Rhodobacter capsulatus SB 1003: one gene and its partner. The protein of the gene in region 2 interacts with the protein of the main gene of each other region in a pairwise test. Links are inferred from orthologs where the notes say so. Each region holds a gene or a part of one and is shown on either strand. Other genes may lie near its edges.

The links.
Region 1: the proteins of leuS (region 2) and ligA interact in binary tests that used the Escherichia coli proteins (3 or more experiments, as listed by UniProt). The link is inferred for Rhodobacter capsulatus SB 1003 from one-to-one orthologs.

What each region holds. Positions count from the first base shown.
Region 1 is NC_014034.1:1,800,977-1,804,228, reverse strand. Bases 50-2,985 are described here. They hold ligA (NAD-dependent DNA ligase LigA), read right to left. Parts: upstream 2,612-2,985; coding sequence 488-2,611; downstream 50-487. Other genes in these bases: ctrA (response regulator transcription factor CtrA), read right to left, coding at 2,675-2,985; recG (ATP-dependent DNA helicase RecG), read right to left, coding at 50-491. In the rest of the region: more of recG, read right to left, coding at 1-49; more of ctrA, read right to left, coding at 2,986-3,252. UniProt on the Escherichia coli protein: DNA ligase that catalyzes the formation of phosphodiester linkages between 5'-phosphoryl and 3'-hydroxyl groups in double-stranded DNA using NAD as a coenzyme and as the energy source for the reaction.
Region 2 is NC_014034.1:292,521-296,000, forward strand. Bases 256-3,419 are described here. They hold leuS (leucine--tRNA ligase), read right to left. Parts: upstream 3,034-3,419; coding sequence 478-3,033; downstream 256-477. Other genes in these bases: lptE (LPS assembly lipoprotein LptE), read right to left, coding at 256-464; RCAP_RS01330 (DUF3576 domain-containing protein), read right to left, coding at 3,171-3,419. Outside these bases: more of lptE, read right to left, coding at 1-255; more of RCAP_RS01330, read right to left, coding at 3,420-3,480.

The DNA of each region.
Region 1 (3,252 bases), 1.5 Mb from region 2 along the record:
TGCGTCACCCCGGCCGTCAGCGGATAGACCGGCTCGAATCGCGGCAGTTTCTCGACCTCGTCCAGCGGCAGGACATGGTCGGGATGCACCATCTGCGCAAAGCCGTCGAACAGTTCGAGCCGCCCCGAGACCAGCCGCCGCCCGGCCTTGGGCAGCAATTTCTCCAGATAATCGCCGCGCGCGTGAAAGAAGACGAGGGCGAATTCCGCCCCCGCGCCGTCGCGCACCAGCACCCGCGAGGGGCCCGCGCGGTTGCGCGCCGCCATATGGGTCAGCACCTCGACCTCGACCGTCACCGTCAGCGGCGGCGTCACCTCGCGGATCGAGCTGACCGGACGGCGGTCGATCACCGCCTGCGGCAGCGTGAACAACACATCACGCGGGCGGGTAATACCAAGGTTTTCCATGGCCTTGGCCGTCTTCGCCCCGATCCCCGGCAAGGTCTCGATCGCGGCGAAAAGCGGGAAAAGCGCGGCCGGCCGGCCGCTCATGTCGCCCCGATGAGGCGGATCCAGGCCTCCTCGTCGATCACCCTGACGCCCAGATCCGCGGCCTTCTTCGCCTTCGATCCGGCGCCCGGACCGGCCACCAGAATGTCGGTCTTGGCCGAAACAGAGCCCGCGACCTTGGCGCCCAGCGCCTCGGCGCGCGCCTTCGCCTCGGCCCGGGTCATCCGTTCGAGCGTGCCGGTGAAGACGACGGTCAGACCGGCCACCGGGCTGTCACTTGCGCGCGGCACGGCGGGCTCGACGGTCAGATGCGTCACCAGCCGGTCGATCGCGTCGCGTTCGGCGCCGGGATGAAAGGCCGCGGTCACCGAGGCGGCCAAAGTCTCGCCGACGCCATCGATGCTGAGCAGCTCCTGCCATTCGGCCGAGCCGGGAACGGCGGCGCGCATCGCGGCTTCGAACCGCTCCCAGGTCAGGTAATGCGTGGCGAAAAGGGCGGCCGAGCTTTCGCCGACATGGCGGATGCCAAGCGCGAAGATCAGCCGGGCAAGCGGGATTTTGCGTTTCTCTTCAATCGCCTGAAACAGGTTTTGCGCGGATTTCTCGCCCCAGCCCTCGCGGTTCTTCAGCTGTTGCAGCCCGGCGCCGAAGCGCGCCTGAAGGGTGAAGATCTCGGCCGGTTCGCGGATCCAGCCATCCTTGTAAAAGGCCTCGACCTGTTTTGCCCCCAGCCCCTCGATGTCGAAAGCGGCGCGGGAGACGAAGTGTTTCAGCTTCTCCACCGCCTGCGCCGGGCAGATCAGGCCGCCGGTGCAACGGCGCACGGCATCGCCTTCCTCGCGCAGCGCCTCGGAGCCGCATTCCGGGCAAAGATGCGGAAAAACAAAGGGTTGCGCTGCGGGATCGCGGCGCGACAGATCGACATCGGCGACCTTGGGGATCACGTCACCGGCGCGATAGACCTGCACCCAGTCGCCCTCGCGGATGTCCTTGCCGTCGCGGATCACCTCGCCCTTCGAGGAGAGCCCGGCGATGTAATCCTCGTTGTGCAGCGTCGCATTCGAGACGACGACACCGCCGACGGTGACCGGGGCCAGCCGCGCCACGGGCGAGAGCGCCCCGGTGCGGCCGACCTGAATCTCGATCTTTTCCAGCCGCGTCCAGGCCAGTTCGGCCGGAAACTTATGCGCGATCGCCCAGCGGGGCGTGGTCGACCGAAAGCCGAGCCGCGCCTGCAGGGCAAGATCGTTGACCTTGTAGACGACGCCATCGATGTCATAGCCAAGCGTGGCCCGCTGCGCTTCGATCGCGCGGTAATGGGCAAGCATTTCGGCCGTATCGGCGCAAAGCCGGGTCAGCGGATTGGTCTGAAAGCCGAGCGCCTTGAGCCGCTCGATCGCGCCCAATTGCGTGTCCGAGAGCGGTTCGGACAGAACGCCCCAGGAATAGGCAAAGAATTTCAAGGGTCTGGAGGCGGTGATCCGGGCGTCGAGCTGGCGCACGGAGCCCGCGGCGGCATTGCGCGGATTGGCGAACGTCTTGTCGCCCCGCTCCGCCTGCCGCGCATTCAGCGCCGCAAAATCGGCATGGCTCATGTAGACCTCGCCGCGGACTTCCAGCACGGCAGGCGCCCCGGTCAGGCGCTGCGGAATGTCGGCAATGGTGCGGGCGTTTTCGGTGACATTCTCGCCCACTTCGCCATCGCCCCGCGTCGCGGCCTGCACCAGCAGCCCGTCTTCGTAGCGCAAGGACAGCGAGAGCCCGTCGATCTTCGGTTCCGCGGTGCAGGGCAAGGCACTCTCGGGGCCAAGCCCCAGATAGCTGCGCATCCGCCCGTCGAAATCCGCCACATCCGCATCCAGAAAGGCGTTTTCCAGACTGAGCATGCGAATCTCATGCGCGACCTTGCCGAATCCTTCGGCCACGGCAGCGCCAACCCGCATCGTCGGGCTGTCCGCCCGCGCCAGATCGGGAAACCGCGCCTCGATCGCCGCCAGACGCCGTTTCAGCGCATCATAGTCAGCATCGGAAATCTTGGGCGCATCAAGGGTGTGATAGGCATGATTCGCCGCCTCGATCCGGGCGACAAGCTCCGGCACCTCGGCCTCTGCCTCGGCGCGGGTCAGGCTGTCCAGGTCGGAAAACGGTGCTGCGCTCATCATGTCTTTCCTCCGGCTGTCCCATTTAGGGGCAGCCGCAAGGAGCGTCCAGAGAGAAGCGGAGACTCAGGCGCCCACGACCATGCGGCGGTCAAGGTCGCCCTGATCAGGGTCCCGCAGCACATAGCCCCGGCCCCAGACGGTCTCGATGTAATTCTCTCCGCCGGTGACTTCGGCCAGCTTCTTGCGCAGCTTGCAGATGAAGACGTCGATGATCTTCAGCTCGGGCTCGTCCATGCCGCCGTAAAGATGGTTGAGGAACATCTCCTTGGTCAGCGTCGTGCCCTTGCGCAGGCTGAGCAGCTCCAGCATCTGGTATTCCTTGCCGGTCAGATGCACCGGCTTGCCGCCCACTTCCACCGTCTTGGCGTCGAGGTTGACCGAGATCTTGCCGGTGCGGATGATCGACTGCGAATGCCCCTTCGAGCGGCGGATGATCGCATGGATCCGGGCCACCAGCTCTTCGCGATGGAAGGGCTTCGTCATGTAATCATCGGCGCCAAAGCCGAAGCCCTTGATCTTGTTCTCGGTGTCATCGGCACCGGTCAGGATCAGAATCGGCGTGTCGACACGAGCCAGACGCAACTGACGCAGCACCTCGAGCCCGTTCATGTCGGGAAGGTTCAGATCGAGAAGGATCAGGT
Region 2 (3,480 bases):
TTCGGCAGCGTGCTCGCCTGCGCCAGCAGACGGGTGACGATCTGATCGGCCAGCATCCGCATCAGGCGGCGATGCGCGTCATCCTCGGCCGAGGAGGTCGCGACGACCGAGCCCGAGGCCGACCAGGAAGTAAAGCTGCTCACCTTGCCCGCCAGCAGCACGGCTTCCGAGCGGCTGTCCTGCAGCCGATACTCGACCTGCCCGGTCAGCGAATAGCGCGTGGTGGCGCCTTCGGGGGTGATCGCCTGGCCCAGAACATCGGTGGTCACGGTGTAGGACAGCCGATACCGGGCCTTCTCGACCGGGCCGAGCCGTTCCGACAGCCGCCGCACCAGCGCGAAATCGTCGGGCGTCTGCGGCATGTCGGTTTCGACGCGGCCCAAAAGCCCGGCCGCGCCGCCCTTTGGCCCATAAGCCGGGGTGAAGCCGCAAGCCGAAAGCGTTGCGGCGCCGATCAGAGCCAAAAAGGACCGACGGTCAGATGACCACATTGACGATGCGCCCCGGCACGACGATGAGCTTTTTCGGCTGGCCACCGGCCAGAACCTTGATCACAGTCTCGTCCGCCAGCACGAGCTTTTCAACCTCGGAAACGGGCATGTCCTTCGGCACGGTGACCTCGGAGCGGCGCTTGCCGTTGATCTGGATGGGCAGCGTGACCGTATCTTCGACCAGCATCGCCGGATCGGCCTTGGGCCAGGGCGCGCGCACCACCAGACCTTCGCCGCCCTGATGCGCCCAGACATCCTCGGCCAGATGCGGCACCATCGGCGCCATCAGCTGGGCAAGCGTGCGCATCGCCTGTTGCCGGACGGGTTTCGAGGCATCAGATTTCGCCAGCGTGTTGGTGAATTCGTAAAGCTTCGCAATCGCCTTGTTGAAGGCGAAATTCTCGATCGAGAAGGTGACATCGGCAATCGCCCGGTGCATGGCGCGCAAGAGCGCCTCATCCTCGCGCGGCGGCAGGTCATCGGGCAGCGACGCGATGCGGTCGCACAGGTTCCAGACCCGGGTGAGATGCTTGCAGGCGGCCTCGGCCCCCGAGGCGGTCCATTCCACGTCCCGCTCGGGCGGGCTGTCCGACATCACGAACCAGCGCGCGGTATCGGCGCCGAATTGCGCGATGATGTTCATCGGATCGACGACGTTCTTTTTCGATTTCGACATCTTGGCCGAGGGGATGATCTCGACCTTTTCGCCCGTCGCCTTCAGCGTGCCGGTCTCAAGGTCCACCTCTTCGGGCAGGTGCCAGACCGGACGGCCATTGGCGTCGGTGGTCTTGTAGATCTCGTGCGTCACCATGCCTTGGGTGAAAAGCGCGTCGAAGGGCTCGATCGCCTTCGCGGGCAGGTGCCCGGTCTTCGCCATCGCCCGGGCGAAGAAGCGCGAATAGAGCAGGTGCAGAATCGCATGTTCGATGCCGCCGATATATTGATCGACGTTCATCCAGTAATCGGCATCCTCGGCCACGGTCGGGGTCGTCGCATGCGGCGCGGTGAAACGGGCGTAATACCAGGACGAATCGACGAAGGTGTCCATCGTGTCGGTTTCCCGCCGCGCCGGTGCCCCGCATTTCGGGCAGCTGCAGTCGCGCCAGGTCGGATGCCGGTCAAGCGGGTTGCCCGGCTTGTCGAAGGTGACATCATCGGGCAGCCGGATCGGCAGGTTCTCTTTCTTCTCGGGCACGACACCGCAGCTGGCGCAATGCACGACGGGAATCGGGCAGCCCCAGTAGCGTTGCCGCGACAGGCCCCAGTCGCGCAGGCGGTATTTCGTGACGCCGGTGCCCCAGCCCTGCGTTTCCGCCACGGTGATGGCACTGGCCACGCCGTCTTCGCCGGTCTGCACTTCGGCCCCGGCAAAGCCGCGGATGTAGCGGACGGGTTCCGATTTCATCGGCACGAAGGCCTCGGTCAAGGCGGCTTCCTCGGCGCCTTCCGCAACGAAGACCGGGTTGATCGGCAGGGCGTATTTCGTGGCGAATTCGAAGTCGCGCGCATCATGCGCCGGGCAGCCGAAAATCGCGCCGGTGCCGTAATCCATCAAGATGAAATTCGCGATCCAGACCGGCAATTCCCAATTGGGATCAAGCGGATGCTTGACACGGATGCCGGTGTCCAGGCCGATCTTTTCCGCCGTCTCGATCGCTTCCTCGGTGGTGCCGCCCTTGCGGCATTGGGCGATGAACTCGGCCATTTCCGGGTTCGCCGCTTCCAGCACCTTGGCCAGCGGATGATCGGGCGAGATGCCGACGAAAGACGCCCCCATCAGCGTGTCCGGCCGGGTCGTGTAAACCTCGATCTTGCCGAAACCCTCGGGCGCGTCGACGGTGTCGAAGCTGAATTGCAGCCCGCGCGACTGGCCGATCCAGTTCGCCTGCATCAGCCGCACCTTTTCCGGCCAGTCCTTCAACCCATCGAGCGCCGCCAGCAATTCGCCCGCGTAATCGGAAATCTTGAAGAACCACTGCGTCAGTTCCTTGCGCTCGACGAGCGCGCCCGAGCGCCAGCCGCGCCCGTCTTCGACCTGTTCGTTCGCCAGAACCGTCATGTCGACCGGGTCCCAGTTCACCACCGCATTCTTGCGATAGACCAGACCGGCTTCGAGCATGTCGAGGAACATCGCCTGCTGCTGGCCGTAATATTCCGGGTCGCAGGTGGCAAATTCGCGGCTCCAGTCGATCGACAGGCCCAAGGGCTTCATCTGCGCGCGCATGTCGGCGATGTTCGAATAGGTCCAGTCCTTCGGATGGCCACCCCGTTCGATCGCGGCATTTTCCGCGGGCATCCCGAAAGCATCCCAGCCCATCGGGTGCAAGACGCTGAAACCGCAGGACATTTTATACCGCGCCACCACGTCGCCCATGGTGTAGTTGCGCACATGGCCCATGTGGATGCGCCCCGAGGGATAGGGGAACATCTCGAGCACGTAATATTTCGGCCTTGCGGGATCCCGCCGCGCGGTGAACACGCCTGCCGCCTCCCAGGCGGCTTGCCATTTCTGTTCGCTCTGGCTCGGTTCGTAACGCGACATCTGGCCCCTCGTTCGTCATCGGTCGCGGGTTTGCTACACCGCGCGGGGCCGGAAGGTCCAGTGATCAGCACGGACAAGTGACAAAATATCCCCGCCGCGGGACGGCCCGGGCGGGGAGAGGGCCCTTGTCGAAAGGCTCAGAGGCCCGAGTCGCGAATCCGCAGCTGCCGGGCCCGGGTCAGGATCGCATCCTCGACCGCGCGGACGGTTTCGGGCGCCACCGTGCCGCCGCGGCTTTCCAGCGACACCTTGAGCGAGCGCGCATCCAGCGCCGGATCGGTGACATGGATCGTCGCGCGATAGGCCTTGCCGCCGCCGGGCGGCGTGCCGTAGCCGGTCATGATCAGCCCCGAGAACGGATCGACCGACTGGATCGGCAGGAAGTCGAGCACTTCAAGCGAGGCCATCCAGAGATACTTGTTGACCCCGATCGAGACATTCGGGTCG